DNA from 4 places in the Bacillus haimaensis genome. Region 4 is predicted to be linked to each of the others. Evidence: riboswitches for the same ligand, from Rfam matches in the RefSeq annotation. Region 4 holds a riboswitch; each other region holds the start of a gene.
What was found. A riboswitch is a leader RNA that binds a small molecule or an ion and turns the genes downstream of it on or off. The one in region 4 is predicted to bind cobalamin.
Positions count from the first base shown of each region.

Region 1 (4,759 bases), 570 kb from region 4:
GAATGAAGAAAGCTCTCCACATCCGGCTTTTCTGCAAATGCGGCATATCCATTTGTGATAAAGTCGTTTCTTTTTCGGAGTGTCGGTTCAGTCCGCCAGTATTCAAAAACCTCTTCCTGTTTTGTCCGGGAAACCAGACTTGACAATACATAGGAATAGGAATGGTTATGAATGACCTCCTGCTGGGCGAGCATGATCATCAGTGCATTCAAGCTGGAATCGGTTAAATAGTCCGCCACTTTTCCTGCGTAATCCGTTTGTATGCTATCCAACAATGCAAGAAGTCCGATGATTTTCAGGAAGGCATCCTTTTCGTCCGATGTAAGATCGGGAAACTGTTTGATATCCTGGGACATATTTATTTCAAATGGTGACCAGAAGTTTGCCAGCATTTTTTTGTATTTGGGATAGGCCCAGGAAAAGGCGACATCGTCCCAGTTCAGCACGTTCGAGCTTTGGCCGTTTATTATTTTCGTCGATCGGTTTGGAGCGGTTGCGTCCATCAGTAATCGAGAAGTCAGTGAAGCAGTCATCATTGTTTCCCTCCTAAGTTATCAGCTTGCGCAAGAATCGCATTCTTCTATTTCCTTTGACGTGGACCTGACATAGTAGGTAGTCTTCAATCCCTGCTTCCATGCATCCAGATGCAGATCAAGGAGCGCCTTTGCTTTGATTCCATTGGTCACATACAGATTAAACGATATCGCCTGGTCAATATGCTTCTGTCTGGCCGCGTTCTGGGCGATGCTCCAATGCTGGTCGATATGGTAGGCAGATTTATAGAACCATGTGGTGCTTGCATCCAAATCAGGGGCAGTCACTGGAATTTTGTAATCCTTTTTTTCCTCGGAGTACACTTTCAGGAAAATGGGATCGATGCTTGCTGTGCTGCCTGCGATGATTGAGGTGGTAGCATTAGGGGCCACTGCCATGAGATAGCCGTTTCGGATGCCGCTTAAAGCTATTTGCTCCTGTAAGCCTCCCCAATCAAAAAGATCATCTGTTTGATAACCTCTTTTACTGAAATACTCTCCCGTATGCCAATCGGAGCCTTCAAATGCTGGGTATGCCCCTTTTTCCTTTGCTAAGGCTGCACTTGCCTGAATCGTATAAAAGGCGATTTCTCTATAGAGTGAGTCTGCAAATTGTACCGCATCTTCACTTTCCCATTTGATTCCCTGCAAGGCAAGAAGATGATGCCACCCGAATGTTCCCAAACCAATTGCACGGTATTTCTCATTGGTCAGCTTTGCTTGAAGGACCGGAATGTTGTTAAGATCAATGACATTGTCGAGCATACGAACCTGAATAGCTACCAATCTTTTTAGGACTTTAGCAGGGATAGCCCGCGCAAGATTGATGGAGGAGAGGTTGCAAACAACAAAATCTCCAGGGGTTTTCACCGTCACAATCGCCCCGTCCTTTACAAATTGCTGGTTCATGGTGGTAGCACTTTGATTCTGGGTGATTTCTGTACAAAGGTTGGTGCAATAGATCATCCCAAGGTTATGGTTGGGATTCATACGATTGACCTCGTCGCGATAGAACATAAACGGACTTCCTGTTTCAAGCTGGCCACGCATGATGCTTTTCATCACATCGATGGCTGGTACTTTATCATGATGCAGGGAAGGGTGGTGCACACACTCCCAATATTTATCACGGAAGCTGCCAGCGCCCTTTTGTTCATCAAAAAAATCCTCAAGCGAATAGCCCATCACATTTCTCACTTCATGCGGGTCGAACAGATACCAGTCGCCTCGGCTTTCCACCTGTTCCATAAATACATCGGGGAGGCAGACACCGGTAAATAGATCATGGGTACGCACCCGCTCATCGCCGTTATTGAGCTTGCTGTCGAGAAAGGAGAAAATATCCTTATGCCAGACATCCAAGTATACAGAGATGGCCCCTTTGCGCTGTCCCAGTTGATCTACACTTACAGCGGTATTGTTCAACTGCTTCATCCAGGGAATGACCCCGCTCGATACACCCTTGAAGCCGCGGATATCACTTCCTCGGCTGCGGATCTTTCCTAAATACACGCCGATTCCGCCACCTGACTTTGATAGATTGGCAATATCTGTGTTACTGTCATAGATTCCTTGTAAGCTATCATCCACCGTATCGATGAAACAGCTCGATAGCTGGCCATAGCTTTTCCCGGCATTGGAGAAGGTGGGTGTCGCGACCGTCATATACAGATTGCTGAGTGCCCAGTATGCCTCTTTTACCAGAGCAAGACGATTGTTTTCTTCCTTGGCCATCAAGGTCATCGCAATAATCATGAACCTTTCCTGCGGCAGCTCCCATAGAGCCTTGTTGTAGCCACGGGACAGATAACGGTCTGCCAGCGTCTTGAGGCCGATGTATGTAAAAAGCTTGTCTTGCTCCGGATTGATGGCCTTTTCCAATTCCTTTATTTCTTCAATGCTATATGAATCCAGAAGTGAACGATGAAAAATGCCTACTTCCACCAAGGAATGCAAAAGGTAGTGAAAATTATCATAGGGTCTATCTGTGCCACGTGTCTCACATGCTTCTTCATATAATTGTTTCAAAAGGATACGTTCGGCAACAAAGGTCCAATCTGGCTCACTCTCCGAAATGTAGCCAATCGCCTCCAAGGTAAGATGCTTATAGATTTCCGTATTTTGGCTTCCAACCAGCTTATCTGTTTTTTCATTGAAGGATTCTGTTTCCAAGTGGGGGAATTCTTCCAATATACCAAGGATCCAATCCTTGCTGTCCAATGCCTTGTTCGTATTATTTAAAGTTGAAGTAATCATTAGCCGTTCACTCCGTTTCGCAATAATAAAAGGCTGTTTTCGCATACATTGTTGCTTTTGACGTATCCAACGCAAACACGTAACATTACTTGCTTTCGTGCTCTTTTCCCATGTAGTAGAATTATTTTCTTTTGAATAATACAGGGAAATATGCTGTAAAAAATCCAAATGCCGATTTTTTACGGACATAAGCAATAAACTTTACGAAAAGAGCCTAATAAAAAAAATCCACCCAGGATTGAGTGGATCAAACGATATTAGAATACGACATGGAAAATACCTCCAACTCAATAGAGAAGGGGTATTGATTCATGCAAGCTTCTAGCACCGTTTCATCATCTCAACTCCCGAAGAATAAGAAACTAGTTCGAAAAGGCAGGTCTCCTGACTTGTGCTTCTTCCTACATTGACCCTTCCCATATAAGAGCCGTTAAGCCTACTTATACAGTGGTGATTCAATTCGTCAGCACTTACAGTTGCGGGGACAGTCCCGGATTTTCACCGGATTCCCTATTAAGTCTTGTTAAAGACACCTTTTTCGCAATAATACTATATATAGTTATTTTATATATTCAAATAACTGTATTTTGTGTTTTTGTGATAAATCTATCATAATCCATCTTTAAGTATATTACAATCAAAAAATAAAAAAAGAGCTGCAATAAGCGCGGCTCCTATTTGTTCAATTGGAAATCCTGGAGAATTTGTTCGATGGACCCTGTAATCTGGATATCTGTCAAACTCACCCCAGTGGAGATGAATTGCAGGCTGAGTTCCGGTCGTAACCCGGTAATGATCGGTGTAATCCCGATTAACTTCAGGGAACGGATAAGCAGATCTAAAGTGTGCACTACCGTCTGATCCAAATTATATACGCCTGAAAAGTCAACAATCAACTTATTGATGGACAAGTTCTTGCTTTTCTGCAAAGTCTCTTCAATCAATATGCTTGCTCTTAGCTCATCGATCTCCCCAACTAAAGGCAGAACCGCAAGACCTTCGAAAAGTGGCACGATCGGGATGGAAAGCCTTATGAAGCTAGTCCTGGTGTCCTGTATCTTCTGTTCGGATGCAACTGTGAATGCATGGCTGAAGCCGTAGACGATGATATTGAAAATCTCATCAATGTGGATGAAAATTTCAGTAAGTTGATTAAGGTGAATGCCTTCTTTGGCACCTTCCTCCTGAATGAAGGTCCATAGTGCCCGCTTATACAGCGTCATATTGGATAATGCATTCTCCAAGGAGCCGCCAGCCTGAACAGACATGATTCCCACGGATTCACCCCAGTCTTTTGCCTCATCCAATAATGTATTTACCGGGTCCTGCACGTACTTCCCAATAAATTTGATAAGAGTCTGGAAGATTTCTTTTATTGCTGCCTGATGATGTGGATCCCGGTATTCCGAAATTTCAGGATAAGCAAGCCTTATTTCATTCAATATTCTTTCTGATAGTTCAATCTCTGATTCTAGCATTCTCTTCCCGATCTTATAGTGTACTGCTGTAGGCATGGTAGTATCCTCACTTTTTGTCAATTTTTATCTATCTTTATTCTAATCATTAGTAGAACAGATGTATATCTTTACATGCTTCACATAGGAAAAAAGTTTTGTTTTTTTAAGGGAATCCTTCTCTCAATTAAATTGGTAAATTCTCCGGCAACCTAGTATAATCCATTTTGAAGAAGGAAAGGAGTGATGATAATTGGAAAAGATACACCTGTCTAAAGAGGTTTCCATTTCCAGGATTGTCCATGGGATGTGGAGATTGCAGGAATGGAACTATACGAACGAGCAAACACTCTCTTTTATGGAACAGTGTCTGGAAATGGGCGTGACGACGTTCGATCATGCCGATATTTACGGGAATTATATGGTGGAAGGAAAATTTGGTGAAGCTTTGGCCCTCAAACCCTCTCTGAGAGATGAAATGGAGCTGGTCACCAAGTGCGGCATCAAGCTTATTTC
Region 1 covers NZ_CP158164.1:2,811,536-2,816,294, reverse strand. Annotated here, with positions in the region: gene ABN702_RS14280 (ribonucleotide-diphosphate reductase subunit beta) at 1-533, opposite strand, end outside; gene ABN702_RS14275 (ribonucleoside-diphosphate reductase subunit alpha) at 555-2,789, opposite strand; cobalamin riboswitch at 3,146-3,341, opposite strand; gene ABN702_RS14270 (STAS domain-containing protein) at 3,464-4,303, opposite strand; gene ABN702_RS14265 (aldo/keto reductase) at 4,497-4,759, shown strand, end outside.
Region 1: it holds a riboswitch for cobalamin, as region 4 does, so the genes downstream of both, ABN702_RS14275 (ribonucleoside-diphosphate reductase subunit alpha) here and ABN702_RS17235 (ABC transporter substrate-binding protein) in region 4, are expected to answer to the same signal.

Region 2 (4,759 bases), 2.0 Mb from region 4:
CCGTCTGAATTCCGGGCTGCTTGATCCATGGAAGAATTGGAACCACTCAAGTTCTGCAGGAATAATGGTGAGATAATGGCAAAAATCAATACTGCAGCGGCTAGGGCAAGCGCAGGTATCACGTTGAAGGAGCGTGGTTTTTTATTGAGTCCATCATATACTTCACGATATATTTGTTTTGGGTCACGGTCATCTTTCATTTTAGGCATCTGCCGTAAAAGCTTTTCGAGTTGTTCTTCCTCCATACGCTGTTTATGACGCATTACTGTTCCCCCCTTTCTCTTGGAGTTCCTCCATATGAGCCTTCAGGACCTTTAAAGCTCTATGTTGAGTTGTTTTCACCTTACTTTCCGTCCACCCCAATATTTGGGCAGTTTCTTGGATTGATAAGGCTTGTATGTACCGCAGGACGAGGACAAGACGGTGATCCATCTTACATTTATCCAGACACCGGTACATTTGTTGAACCTGTTCATTTTGTAAAGCTATCTCTTCAGGCAGTGGTGCATGATCTTTTACCTGTTGTGTGCTCCAGTCAAAAGTTTCAAGTAGTTTACTTTTCCAACCCTTCTGCTTACGGAAAGAATCTATTGCAACATGTTTGGCGATAGAAAAAAGCCAGGTCTTCTCGCTGCTCTTTCCTTCAAACCGATCGTAAGAACGCAAAACCTTTATATAAACTTCTTGAACGAGGTCCTCGGCTTGCTCTTTATTTTTTACCATATAAAATAAAAACTGAAAGACATCATGGTGATATTTTTCATAGAGCTCTTGAAAAACCGTATTCATCCTTTCCCTCCGTTCATTAGATTAGTCGTATACTATATTAAAAAAGTTACATTACAAATATATGACAAAAGTTACAGTTTGGCTATATTCTTTTAGGAATTTTCAGGAAAATATTCATAGGTATTTTTGAAGGTAATCTTTTTATATAAAACAGGAAAATCAGTATATATTGTTTCATTATAATGGAGGGTCATTCAACTTTGTAGGGGTCTTTGAGCACCTTTTTTGTTTTGTTGTGTGGAATCCTGGGACAGGCAATTCAGAAGAGGCTAAAGTTTATCAATATTCGAAAAGGATGGTTCGCCTTACATCCAAAAAAGAGAAGCCCTTTTCAAGGCTTCCCTTCTGTTCATTGAAGCATATACGCCGCCCTTTCCTTCAGCAGCCTGGATAATACAGGGAATAATACAATAAAAAATACCACATTCCCGATCGCATGGTTCACATCGAATGGAATTCCTGCCAAATAGTAGGGCCAAAACAGCTTACCTACCACCAAACGTTCAAGTGACATCACAAAACCGTACAAAAGTCCGCACATGCCTGCATAGATCGCCAAAATGACGACAGGTGTCTTATGGAACCATTTGCCGATCATTCCGCTCATCAACCCGATAATCGACCATGCTATGATCTGGGTGATCGTCCATGTGCCGCTTCCGAGTACCATATTGGTGGCAATCGTACTGCCGCAAGCGAGAATCAATCCTGTCACCGGCCCCATCCAAAAGGAACAGATGATGATGATTGCTGTTACAGGCTGAACATTAGGAATGGAGGCGAATGCAATTCGCCCCACTACGCATAAAGCGATGAGCACCCCTAATAAAGCAAGCTTTTTAGTAGGCATAAAACTATTCCCACTTTGCATAGTCGAAGTGTACAACATCATCTGCCTTGAGCACGTATTCTTTTGCACCAACCATGATTTCTTCCTCATTCACCTTATATGTCCAGAAATAGGAGTTAGCTGTATCCGACTCTACCCCATCAATACCAACTATAAATTCCTTGGTATCGTCCAGGGTCAATTCGAAGTTACGTTCCATCACTTCCATCAATGATTCGCCTTCTTCAAATTCCAGAGTTTTTTCGTTGATTACTTCTTCTCCATCCTTTGTCAGCTTGATGGTCGTTTCGAGCTGTTCCTGCTGCTTCTCCTCTATCGGCGCTTCTGTTGAGGAGTTGGAGTTCGTATTATTTTCCCCTGATGCACATCCTGTCAATGCCAATGTAAATGCTGCTAGTAGTGTCAGTAAGAATTTCTTCATGGTTCATTTCCCCTTATGTATGTAGTAGGTATAACTGCAAAATGGTCTTTTCATCCCTCCAGCTGGAATAATAAGTCCCCTCTTGTTGTTAACTTTTCTCCGAAGCAACAAAAAAACCTCATCCTGTTTGAAGGATGAGGTGTAAACGGCATATGAAAAAAATAATAGAAAACGCCGTCTCTCTCACTCAACCCCCGAAGCATTGAAACTAAGTTTAGACAATTGGCAGGTCTACTGACTCATGCTTCACCCTACTTTGAGCCTTCCCATATGGCAGCCTGATCTCTCAAGCCGGAACATACAGTGGTTATCTCATTTCGTCCACATTTACAGTTGCGGGGACAGTTTTGGTCTTTCACCAAATTCCCTTTTAAGCCACCGAGGTGACACCAACATCTTCAAAACTATTCAGTTAACTAGCTTTCATATTACACAATATGCCCCTTGCTGACAAGAAAATGTTTCATAGTAAACAAGATTTTTCGCTAATGTTAAACATATTAACTCATTGTTCGTGGAATAAACAGGGAAAATGTCGTTCCTTCATTCCATTTTGAATGAACGGAGATCTGGCCATGATGCGCTTCGACAATATTCTTTACAATGGCAAGGCCGAGTCCCGTCCCTGCTCGTCCCCTTGTGCGCGCTTTGTCCGCTTTATAGAACCGTTCAAACACAAATGGCAGATCCTCTTCAGGAATACCGTGTCCGGAGTCCTTTACATCCATTTTCAGGCCTAGATCAGACAAATTGACTAGAATCGTAATTCCCCCCCCATTTTCCGTATGCCGGATCGCATTGTCAACCAGATTGGTCAAAACCTGTTCCATTCGATCTACATCAAATGCGATCTTTCCCTGTCCTGTCATCTCGTAACTTAGACTGATGTTCTTTTCTTTTGACAGCACCTGAAATTTGCGAATTATTTTTTCCACAAATACTGCAACATTTGCTTCTTCATAGTTCAGCAATATATGCCCCGCTTCCATTCTCGCAAGGTCGAGAAGATCATTAACCAGTCTCCCCATGCGCAGGGACTCATCATAGATGACAGACGCAAGCTCTTTTTTCTCCTCATCCGTTCCGGCAATATCATCGACGATTGCTTCACTGTATCCTTGCAGCATGGAAATCGGTGTACGCAGTTCATGTGATACATTCGCTATAAAGTCCTTGCGGAGCTTATCTAGCCTGCGTTCTTCCGTCATATCCCTGATAACGGCAACCGCCCCACGTATATGCGTCTGGCTGTATAGCGGGCTCATCACAATCACCCAGGTGCGCCCTTGGTAGGTGAGCTCAATTGCTTGTTCCTTTTCAATGGAAACCGCCCGCTGGAACATATCCCTCACCTCTGATGGAAGGTCTTCCCCATTGTCACTGCCTTCCTGGTAGAACCAGGCTTGCAAAAAGCGTTCAGCTGGAGGATTCGAGACAAGTATGGTTCCGTCACGGTTCAAGGTGATAACACCATCCGCCATCGAGCTTAATATGTTCGCCAAATGCTCTTTTTCCTGATTCAATGCATTTATATTGAATTTCAACTGGCGTCCCATCTGATTGAATGCCATCGCAAGCTCCCCAATTTCATCGTGAGTGAGCATCGGAAGCTTTGTATCAAACTTGCCTCGTGCAATTTCAAACGCAGCCTCCCTCATTTTCCGGAGAGGTGCTGTAATTCTCGTAGATAGGAAGAATGCAAAAATCGTTGTTAGGAAAATGGCAAATCCGGCTGCGAGTAAAATGAGCTGGGTTGTCTGTTTTGTTGTTTCCTTGATGGCAAGCAAGGATTGATAGATGAAGACAGCTCCATCCTGTGTTTCATCCAGGTGTAGCGGAACCCCCACGATCATGATTTCCCCATACATTTCATCATCTATGCTAGTATCGGATAAATAGGTTTTTTTCGTAACAATCGGCTGATCCTCGAACACAAGGGAGAGTTGTGGATCATCGAGGAAAAAGGAAGCCGGAAGATGACTGAGCGTTTCGTTTGGGGAATGGCTAAAGTCTTTCTCATCCGAGAACACTACCACCCTTGTCGCCTCATCCACCAGCTCCCATGCGATACTCATCGCCTGTTCACTATCTGCATGCTGTTCAAGAATGAGCGATATTTTTTTTGCATCCTTTGTCAGGTCCTTTTCAGCTTCACTGACATGATAGTTTTCGAAAAACTCCAGCAACAGGATTGTAAGTACAAAAAGCACAAAGGATACTAAAAGTAAAATGGTTAGCCATAGCTTACCAACTACACTTTTCCAAATCATGAGTCACTGCCGACCTCAAACTTGTACCCTACGCCCCATACGGTCACAATCATTTTGGAAGCTGGCTCTGATACTTTATTCAACTTTTCGCGAAGTCTTTTCACATGTGTATCGACGGTTCGCAAGTCACCAAAGAATTCATATTGCCATACTTCTTTCAGCAGCTGCTCACGGTCAAAAACTTTGTCCGGAGATTTTGCAAGAAAATAGAGTAGCTCATACTCTTTGGGTGTCAGGTTCACTTCCTTGCCATCGGATGTAACTCTGTGCGCATCATTGTCGATGGTCAGATGAGGGAATACGATGACATCCTTTGTTGTTGTTTCCGTAGTCAGGAAGGTTGTGGTCGAAGATCGTCTCAGCAACGCCTTTACCCTAAGCACCACTTCCCTCGGACTGAATGGTTTCACTATGTAGTCATCAGTTCCA
Region 2 covers NZ_CP158164.1:1,342,435-1,347,193, reverse strand. Annotated here, with positions in the region: gene ABN702_RS06810 (GerMN domain-containing protein) at 1-263, opposite strand, end outside; gene sigX (RNA polymerase sigma factor SigX) at 253-789, opposite strand; gene ABN702_RS06800 (ECF transporter S component) at 1,139-1,639, opposite strand; gene ABN702_RS06795 (DUF4430 domain-containing protein) at 1,644-2,060, opposite strand; cobalamin riboswitch at 2,267-2,469, opposite strand; gene ABN702_RS06790 (ATP-binding protein) at 2,561-4,330, opposite strand; gene ABN702_RS06785 (response regulator transcription factor) at 4,327-4,759, opposite strand, start outside.
Region 2: it holds a riboswitch for cobalamin, as region 4 does, so the genes downstream of both, ABN702_RS06795 (DUF4430 domain-containing protein) here and ABN702_RS17235 (ABC transporter substrate-binding protein) in region 4, are expected to answer to the same signal.

Region 3 (4,759 bases), 1.1 Mb from region 4:
GTGGCATTTTCAATTCTTCCTGTGCTTGTTTAAAGTATTTGTACATTGCTTTACTGCCAACCGAGTTTGCAGAATGAATCGTAATTCTTTCTGCATAAAGTTCATTCTCCACCATAATTTGAACGAGCATAAGACCATTCCGATGTCTATTGAGTAAGTCATGATCCAACGATAGATGCTCGATCGCATTATTCTCTAACAAGGTGAGGCATTCGTCAATGTCTTCAGCAAGGATATACCCTTCTGGACATGTGCGACTATCATCTAGAAAGACATTTATTTTCAAGATGATCCCTCCAACTATTTCGACTTACGTATAGTGTAACATACTTTGATTACTAATTTTTTCCTATAAAGATTGAAGAGAAAGCCAAAAGCCTTTATCATCAAGGTTTCACGGCATTTCTCAGGAATAATGTACCAATTTAATCTGGAGAAACACTACGTCTTTTTATAATCCGGAAAATCAAAAATCCATTTCATCCAAAATGATTGAAGTCGTGCTTGTAGACGCACATAGGTATTATATTCCTTGAGGTAGGCCTGTTTAAAGGAATAGGAAACTTCACCTTGTTTTTCTTTTTCCAATAATTCCTGTTCCAGCACTTCAAGCTTTTCGATTTTTATTTGAATGGAATTATACGTCAATGCAGCCAATCCGCCATAAAGAATGGAAGCTATCAATAATAAGGAAAGTATATATTTTAGTGGGGTACCCACACATGTCCCCCCTTTCCGTCTTTTCTACATACTATGACGAATTGCGGGAATGTGACAGGACTGTTACAAAATGTTTGAGGTTCGAACAGGGACTAGCAGCCTTCCATTGAAAATTGGGGGAATTAAAGATATATTATAAGTAAAATGTACCGGAGGAAATGGGATGGCTGTCTTAATAGATGTACTTGTTGTAATAGTGTTTGCTGTGATCTTTTTCGGCGTATATAAGTATGTAAAAAATGCGTTAAAGAAATATTAATATGGAGGCCCTTTCACCCAAGTTGAAAGGGCCTTTTTTATGTTTTTTCGAAATCGATAGTTTGTGAAGCTTTCTTTTTCAGAATCAGCAGTGGTGCGTAAAGAATGAGAAACATGAGGATAACCACCAATTCCAGCGAAAGGATGTACCATGGATATGGTCCTAGCAAATCGATGATACTGGCATTTGAAGGTTTCCTGGCCAGAAACATATAGTTCCCGCCAGTTTGCCTATTAATAAAGAATACCAGTATGGCTATAAGCTGCAGCGCCCCAAACGCTTTCCACATGGATTTAAATGTAATGGCTTTCTTTTCCACCCATAACATATAAAAAACCGACAAGATGATGGCAATATGTGCCGCAAAGAAATGCAGAAAACGAAAGTGTGGAAAATCATAAAAGAGCTCTGGCGTAAGCAATGCCTGTAACGCACCACCAAGTCCCAGGAAATATACCACTTCAAATGTCCAGGTTTGCCTGGTTATCAGCATCCACATGCACAGATACAAGCTGATGGAGCATAGCTGAAAAGGGAGGGTGTAGCTTATATCCCACATATCGGTTGTAATATACCAATAGTTCAGCCATGCCTCTGATAAAAGAAGGCATCCCAAAATTGCCCACCTTCCATACACATTTGTGTATTTACTATTTCGTAGAAAGTACAAAAGTAAAATGAGCGACAATGCGATCACCAGCGCAAATATATGGGACGATGACAAGAGTATCGTCCCTTCCATTAGAGCATTCGGGTCGGTATAAGAATCCAACACTTCTCATCACCGCCTTTCGTATTCATTTCTTTCTCCATACTTCTACTACACCATGGTAAATTCCTGCTATCTTTTTTCCAAGCGTTTCTTTTTGCGCTCTGAAGCACTGTTGAAAAGCATTTTTTCTGCATCTGTCTCGGGAATCACACCTGGAACCGGAGTCGGCTTTCCATCTTTTCCTTTTGCCACCATTGTCAAAAATGATGTGGTGGTTGTCGTTTTCTCACCTGTTTCATAATTTTCGTTTTCCACTTTCACAAAAATTTCCATGGATGTTCTTCCCGTGGAGGCCACTATCGCCTCAAGAGTCAGAATATCCCCGACCTTCGCAGGGGAAAGAAAAGTCACTTGGTCGATGCTAGCAGTAACAACAACATTCCTGGAATGCTTCATTGCAGTAATAGCTGCAATCTCATCTATGTACGATAGAATCACTCCTCCAAAAATGGTACCCATATGATTCGTATCAGGCGGCAGAACCAACCTCGTCTGAATGGTCCTTGATTGATTGGAAGAAACGGAATTGTTGGTATTCATATGCTTAATATCCTCCTTATTAGTAAAAATAAAAAAACTCACCCTGCATAAGGATGAGTGAAAGACGGATGCAAGAAAGAAGCCTTGATAAAAAAGCCTTCCTTACGCACCCTCGTTCTATCTCTCACCTCCCGAAGAAGATAGTACTTCATCAATCAGACAGGTCTCCTGACTTAGCTTCTCCCTACTCTAGCCCTTCCCATACTCAAAAGTAATAGTGGGTTCTCTATTTCGTCAGCTTTACAGTTGCGGGTACAGTTCTGGACTTTCACCAGATTCCCTATTAAGTGCGTGCACATCTAATTAATTGGATGATTAAATTGATATTGCCCCTATATTCTACCATTAAACAAGATCTTCTAGTAATGATTATTCATACAGATTTTCTACGCATAATTTCAAGGTAAGTGCCCAAAATTTCATGACTTGAATAGTAAGATACCCCACAGATGGTTCCATTGTCACAAAATAGTAAAAAAAGAAGGTTGAGTAAAGGCTGTATTAGTGTGTATACTTATACTTGCAAGTTTTTCTACCCCCATTAACCGGGTATGGATTCATGAATATAAATATGCAACATAAGTGAGGAAACCTATGTTCTATAAAACTCTCATTCACCCATCTTCAAAAGAATGGATTGTGCTCTTTCATGGCTTTGGAGGAAACTCTTCCATATTCTACAAGCAATTGAAACCTTTCCGTTCTGAATATAATGTACTATTACTAGATTTACCAGGACATGGAAAAACTCCATATCCAAAAGGTGTGGATCTATTTGAGTACTCTTGTGATAAAACCCTTGAAATACTGAAAGCCTTAAAAATAAAATCCGCTCATTTTGTTGGCATTTCCCTTGGCACCATTATTATGCAGGAAATTGCACTGCGTTCCCCATCTTCAATCAAGTCGATGATTCTAGGAGGCGCCACTCCGAAGTTGAAAAAATGGGGCGAGTTTCTTTGCCGACTTTCCGTCTTTTATCCTTTGAGAAAAATTCTTCCACATATGGTTCCTTATAGAATATTTGCGAGAGTTCTATTACCGAAGCGCAATCATTCCGATTCCCGTAAAGCTTTCATCAAGGAAGCTTATAAACTTTCTAAAGAAGCTTATCTGGGATGGGTCTTATACGGCCTGAACGGTTACACCACCTACGATAGATTGGCAGAGACGAAAAATAAAATCCCTAAGCTTTATATATCGGGCTCTGAAGACCATATGTTCCTCGAAAGCACAAAGAAATATGCTGCAAACGAAGAGAACTCTACAATGGAAATCATTGAAAATTGCGGGCATGTTTGCAATATTGAAGAAAGTGAACGATTCAATGATCTTGCTGTTTCTTTTATGAAGAGTGCGAGCAAGGTGCAGATAATTGCGTAAAAGATTGAAGCTGAATTTTATGTTCAGCTTCTTTTTTGTGGGGAATTGAGCGAACCTGAAAATACAAAAACACAAGGAGCCCCTTGTGTTTTTGCATGCTATTTCTTCCTACTTTTCGCACTTGTCGAGATTTTCTTCCATTTATCCTTTTCTGCCAATTGTGCCCGTTTATTCGTTTTTCGTTCCAGATAAGCAAGTTCCCTTTGCAGCTTTACATAGCTTTGATACCTTGCTTCCTCCAATGTCCCTTCATCAATTGCCTCCCGGACCGCGCAGCTTGGCTCGTTCTCATGTTTGCAATCTCTGAAGTAGCATTGTTCAGCAAGTTCCTCCACATCCTGAAAGCTCTGACCGACTGTAGACCCATCAGCCTCCCATAGCTGCAACTCCCTCATCCCTGGCGTATCAAGCACTAGCCCGCCTGTCGGCAAAAGATACAGTTCCCGATAGGTGGTTGTGTGCCTTCCCTTATCATCGTCCCCTCTCACCTCTTGAATGACCTGCTTTTCTTCTCCTAACAGGTAGTTCGTCAAGGTCGATTTTCCTGCACCGGAAGATCCAAGAAGTGCTACAGTTTTTCCTGTAGTAAAATAAGGGGCCAACTCTTCAAGTCCCGTTTCATCTTTCACACTGACTGCGAATACCGGAACACCCAATGCGACAGCTTCAACATCCTTTATTCTTGCTGCCACATCCTCACACAAGTCAGTCTTGGTGAGGACGATTACAGGGGTTGCGCCACTCTCCCATGCCATGATCAAGTAACGTTCCAATCTTCTTGCATTAAAATCATAGTTCAGTGATTGTACCAAAAAGACGGTATCCACGTTTGCCGCAACAATTTGTTCTTCCGTCGTAAGTCCTGCAGCTTTTCTGGAAAACTTGCTGAAGCGAGGAAGTAGCGCCTGGATTGTAGCCTTTCTCTCACTCGGCCTTTCACTTAGGACAACCCAATCGCCTACTGCAGGGTAGTCCTCGCGGCTTTCCGCCTCAAATCGATATTTTCCGGACACCTCTGCCAAATACTCACCGTTCTCCGTTTCGACACGATATATTCTTTTATGTTCAAGCATGACTCTTCCAAC
Region 3 covers NZ_CP158164.1:2,313,046-2,317,804, forward strand. Annotated here, with positions in the region: gene ABN702_RS11735 (cyclic-phosphate processing receiver domain-containing protein) at 1-286, opposite strand, end outside; gene ABN702_RS11740 (hypothetical protein) at 442-720, opposite strand; gene ABN702_RS11745 (TIGR02206 family membrane protein) at 1,017-1,754, opposite strand; gene ABN702_RS11750 (acyl-CoA thioesterase) at 1,821-2,291, opposite strand; cobalamin riboswitch at 2,432-2,609, opposite strand; gene ABN702_RS11755 (alpha/beta fold hydrolase) at 2,886-3,674, shown strand; gene rsgA (ribosome small subunit-dependent GTPase A) at 3,773-4,759, opposite strand, start outside.
Region 3: it holds a riboswitch for cobalamin, as region 4 does, so the genes downstream of both, ABN702_RS11750 (acyl-CoA thioesterase) here and ABN702_RS17235 (ABC transporter substrate-binding protein) in region 4, are expected to answer to the same signal.

Region 4 (4,759 bases):
TGTGCTTGATATCCAGATGGTTGGTGGGCTCATCCAATAAGAGAATTTCCGGCTCCTGAGCCAATGCTTTTGCCAATAGTACCCGCTGCTTTTCCCCTCCGCTAAGCTTGTGGAATTGCGTGTCGCGAAACTTGGTTATTCTGGTTTTTCTCATCACATATTCCATGACCTTCTTATCTTCTTTGGATAGGCTTTTAAAAATCCCTGTTTGATGTGGATAGCGGCCAAGGCTAATGATTTCCTCCACCGTATAATCAAAAGACACCTGGACCTCCTGGGTCAGTACGGCCACTTTTTTCGCTTTTTCCAGCTTAGAAAAGGAAGTAATTGGTTTTCCATCGATAAGAATTTCTCCTTGCTGAATGGGAAGTTGTCCTGTAATCAATTTAAACAAGGTCGTCTTCCCACTTCCGTTCGGTCCCAACAGCGCGAAAAACTCCCCTTTTTGAATATCCAAATCAAGTTCTTTAATTACAGGGCCAGCTGAATAACCACCTGTCAGCTTTCTGACCTTAATCAATTGCCTTCCCCCTTCCTATTCTTTCTCGAACCAGTAACACTGCAAAAACCGGTGCGCCAATCAATGCCGTAATGACCCCAATCGGCAATTCCTTTGGTGCGATAATGGTTCTTGCTCCCAGGTCTGCCAAAACGAGAAACCCTCCACCAACAAGCATGGATAAAGGCAGGACATGCCGGTGATTGGGACCTGTTATGAGCCTTATAAGATGAGGAATGACCAAACCGACAAAACCGATGGACCCAGAAACCGCGACTGCCGACCCTGTTAAAAGGGAAGCCCCCACTAAAATGAAAATCTTACCCCGTTTCACATCTACCCCGATATGATCGGCTGCCTCCTCTCCCAAAGCCATGGCATTCAATTCACGATAATGAATGAAGAGGAGCAATGTACCAAGTATCATAAAAGGAACGATTAGCTGTACATGACTCCAGCCTCTCATTCCGACACTTCCATAAAGCCAATAGATGATCTGTGTCATGGAATCCCGATCCCCTAAGGAGATGATCAAGGAGATGATAGAGCCGATAAAGGCACTGATGATGATTCCTGCCAAAATGATTGTTTCTATTGCCAACCCTCTGTTACTTAAGCGAACCAATCCAAAGACAAGCAATAGGGAAAGCAGTCCACTGATAATAGCGACAACCGGAAGGGTAAAGCTCCCTAAACCAATAATCGTAACCTGAAAGAACAGAACAGCAACCGCTCCGAGTGCCGCTCCCGATGAAACACCGATCGTATAGGGATCTGCCAACGGGTTGCGTAACAGCCCTTGAAACGCGGCACCCGCCAACGCCAATGAAGCTCCCACAAAAAGGGCAAGAAGGACCCTGGGAAAGCGGATATTCCAAATGATCATCTCTTCATTTTTCGGGACTTCCTCCAACCACCCCAGCCCAAAACCATTTTCCAGGACAATATGGAGGACGGTAGTGATGGGAATGGTTACACTGCTGCTTAATAGACCAAGGAGGGCTGTACCAAGTACAAACCCTCCACATCCTATATAGAGCCAAACGAGCTTATTAGTTAAATATTTCCGGATAAACGATTTTTGCAAGTGTTTCCACCCCTTCAATTAAACGAGGACCAGGTCTCGTTACCATATCGCTATCCACATCATGAACTTCTCCAGATTTTATAGCAGGAACCTCGGCCCAGCCATCACGTGTCATCACCGCTTCCCTTGGACTTTCCACATAGTATCCGTACGTGGTGACAATCACATCAGGATTTAAATGAACGATTTCTTCTTCGGTCATCTTGACCCATCCCTCTTGGTCGCCAGCTGCATTTTCAGCTTGGATGGATTCCAGCATTTCGTGCATAAACGTTCCTTGGCCGGTCGTGAAAATATCCGGAGCCGGTGATACCTCGACCCACACTTTCTTTTTATCCGTTACAGCTTGTGCCTTTTCCTTCACCGTTTCAAGACGTTCTTTCATATCGGAAACCAGCTCTTCGGCCTCCGCCTTCTTACCTGTTGCAGTACCGATCAAATCGATTGTTTCGTACACATCATCAAAAGAAGTCTCACTGCCAATAACAATGACCGTAATTCCCGCTTCTTCAAACTGGGACAATATTTCAGCATGCGTTTCCAAATGATAGTCCGTCACAAGGGCAATATCCGGTAGTAGTGTAAGGATACGCTCGACGTTCATATCCTGCGCCCCAACCTTTTCTACTTCCAGTGCTTCTTGTGGATAGTTGCAATAGTCGGAAACCCCCACCATTTTGTCGCCTAATCCTAATGCATAAGAGATTTCAGTACTGCTGGCCTGTAGGGAAATAATAGATTCCGGTTCCGCTTCGATGACAATTTCCTCGCCGGTTTCATCTTTGATGGTGACAGGAAATTGCTTCGCTTCTGTTCCTTGCTCTTCATTCGCAGCAGTTTCATTTACTTCGCCACTTGACTGCTTGTTCGTATCAGTACCATTCATTCCACATCCCGCTAAAATTGCCATTGCCATTATTAGCGTAATAATGCTCCACTTTTTCCATAATTGCTTCATGTTTTTTCTTCCCCTTTTTCTGCTTTTTTGTCAAATAAAAAAACGCTATCCAAAAGGAAAGCGTTGAACGTAAAAATGCACCTATATTCCCTGTCTATGAGACTGGCAAAATAGGAATGGTCTCTGAATAACCACGCACTTTAAACATCCCTTTCCTCGAAGGTGTTTAAAAACAACATAGGCAGGTCTCCTGACTTGCACTTCATCAGTTGGCTACTCCTTCCCATGCATCATCATGCAAAGTGGAGATACGTTAGCCTTCCTCAGCGCTTACAGTGGCGGGACCGTGTTGGACTTGCACCAACTTCCCTTTTCACCTTAAACTTCATTGTCATGAACATTTAAGGAACCTATTTGTCTTAATATTCGTTTTTTTATTCTAAAAGTCATTATAGTTTAACTTCATACGCTTGTAAATTTAATTTTTCCGCTTCAGGAGATGGTCGATTCCGATACTCCTGCAGAGGAAAAAGTGGCCATGTCCTTCAGGATCCTGACAGAAGCCTCGACGATAGGATAAGCGAGGGCAGCTCCCGATCCCTCCCCGAGCCTCAATTCCAAATCAAGCATGGGCCTCTTTTTCAGCAGCTCCAAGGCACGCCTATGCCCAATTTCCTTTGATTGATGACCGATTATCAAATATCCTTTGATAGGCTGGCACATTTCTACCGCTAATACCGCAGCCACTGTACTAATAAATCCATCTATTAAAATAGGAGTTCTCTTTTCGGCTGCAGCAAAAATTGCTCCTATCATTCCTGCTATTTCGAGTCCACCAAGCTTCGCCAATATATCCAATGGATCTCCTGGATCAGGATGACGATTTTCAATGGCCTGTTTGATCACCTGCTGCTTATGCTTGATCTGCTGCACTGATATTCCAGTACCTGTACCTACTATTCTTTCCAGGTTATTTTCCCCGAGAAGCACAGATAGGATAGCGCTGCTGCTTGTTGTATTGCCTATTCCCATTTCCCCGAGCAGTAGACACTTAGCTCCCCGTTGAATCATATCATTTGCGACGTCCATACCCACTTGGATGGCTTCCAGCGCTTCATCCGGACTCATGGCATCTTCCTTTAAAAAGTTCCCTGTACCATAACGGACTTTTCTTGAGATGAGCCCTTCCCTTACGATCTCACCTGCTACACCAATATCGACAATATCAAGCTTTGCTTCAATCTGTTTTGCCAGCACATTAATCGCAGCTCCGCCATTCAGGAAATTATGTACCATCTGGACAGTAACTTCTTGTGGATAAGCAGAAACTCCCTCTCCTGCCACCCCATGGTCCGCAGCAAATACGATCACACCAGGGGGAGAAACCGTCGGAAAACGGCTGGAAGTGATCTCCCCGAGCTGAATTGCCAATTCCTCCACCATTCCTAGGCTTCCAATCGGTTTTGTTAAGGTGTCTAAATAAGCACGCACTTCATTCCCTATACTTTTATCAACTGGTTGTATTTTCTCACATATCTTTAACATGGCAGGCACCTTTCTGAAATTCCTTCATTTTTTGATAGATTGCATCCAATTGAATGTGTTCCCTCACAACATCCGCCAACCGGTCAAAGGATTCTTCTCTTTTTTTGGCAAAGGAGACCCTGTCATGGATAGGATCCAATCCTTTTTTCCCTCTTAATTCATTCAGGAGGAACTCCCTGAACTCGTCGTTATGAAAAATCCCGTGAAAATAGGTCCCCATTATCAGCCGATTCTCACTCCATACTCCCTCTACCCTGTCGTCCAGTTCGATTAAATGATCGAACCCTGATTCAAAATGTGATTTTCCCATATGTATTTCATAGCCGGAAACAGGAATTGTATTATCTTGAATCGTGATGACCCCTTCGGAGCGGATGGTTGTTTTATTAGGTGTGATGGAGGTATTCATGGGAATCAGCCCTAATCCCGGAGCCTGCTTAATAGGAGATTCAACTCCCAACACATCCTCGATTTCTTTCCCCAGCATTTGAAAACCGCCACAAATGCCGACTATCATCGTCTTTTTTTCCGATAATGACAGAAGACGATTAGCCAATCCGCTGTTATGTAAAAATAGTGAGTCCTCCACCGTATTTTTACTTCCAGGTAATATGATTAAGTCCGGTGTCCCTACTTCTTCTGCCCGGCTAACAAATCGCACATGACAATCAGGCTCCTCAAAGAATGGATCGACATCTGTAAAATTTGAAATCAGCGGGTAGCGAATGAC
Region 4 covers NZ_CP158164.1:3,386,477-3,391,235, forward strand. Annotated here, with positions in the region: gene ABN702_RS17225 (adenosylcobinamide amidohydrolase) at 1-520, opposite strand, end outside; gene ABN702_RS17230 (FecCD family ABC transporter permease) at 513-1,586, opposite strand; gene ABN702_RS17235 (ABC transporter substrate-binding protein) at 1,552-2,544, opposite strand; cobalamin riboswitch at 2,707-2,913, opposite strand; gene cobT (nicotinate-nucleotide--dimethylbenzimidazole phosphoribosyltransferase) at 2,977-4,029, opposite strand; gene ABN702_RS17245 (cobyric acid synthase) at 4,013-4,759, opposite strand, start outside.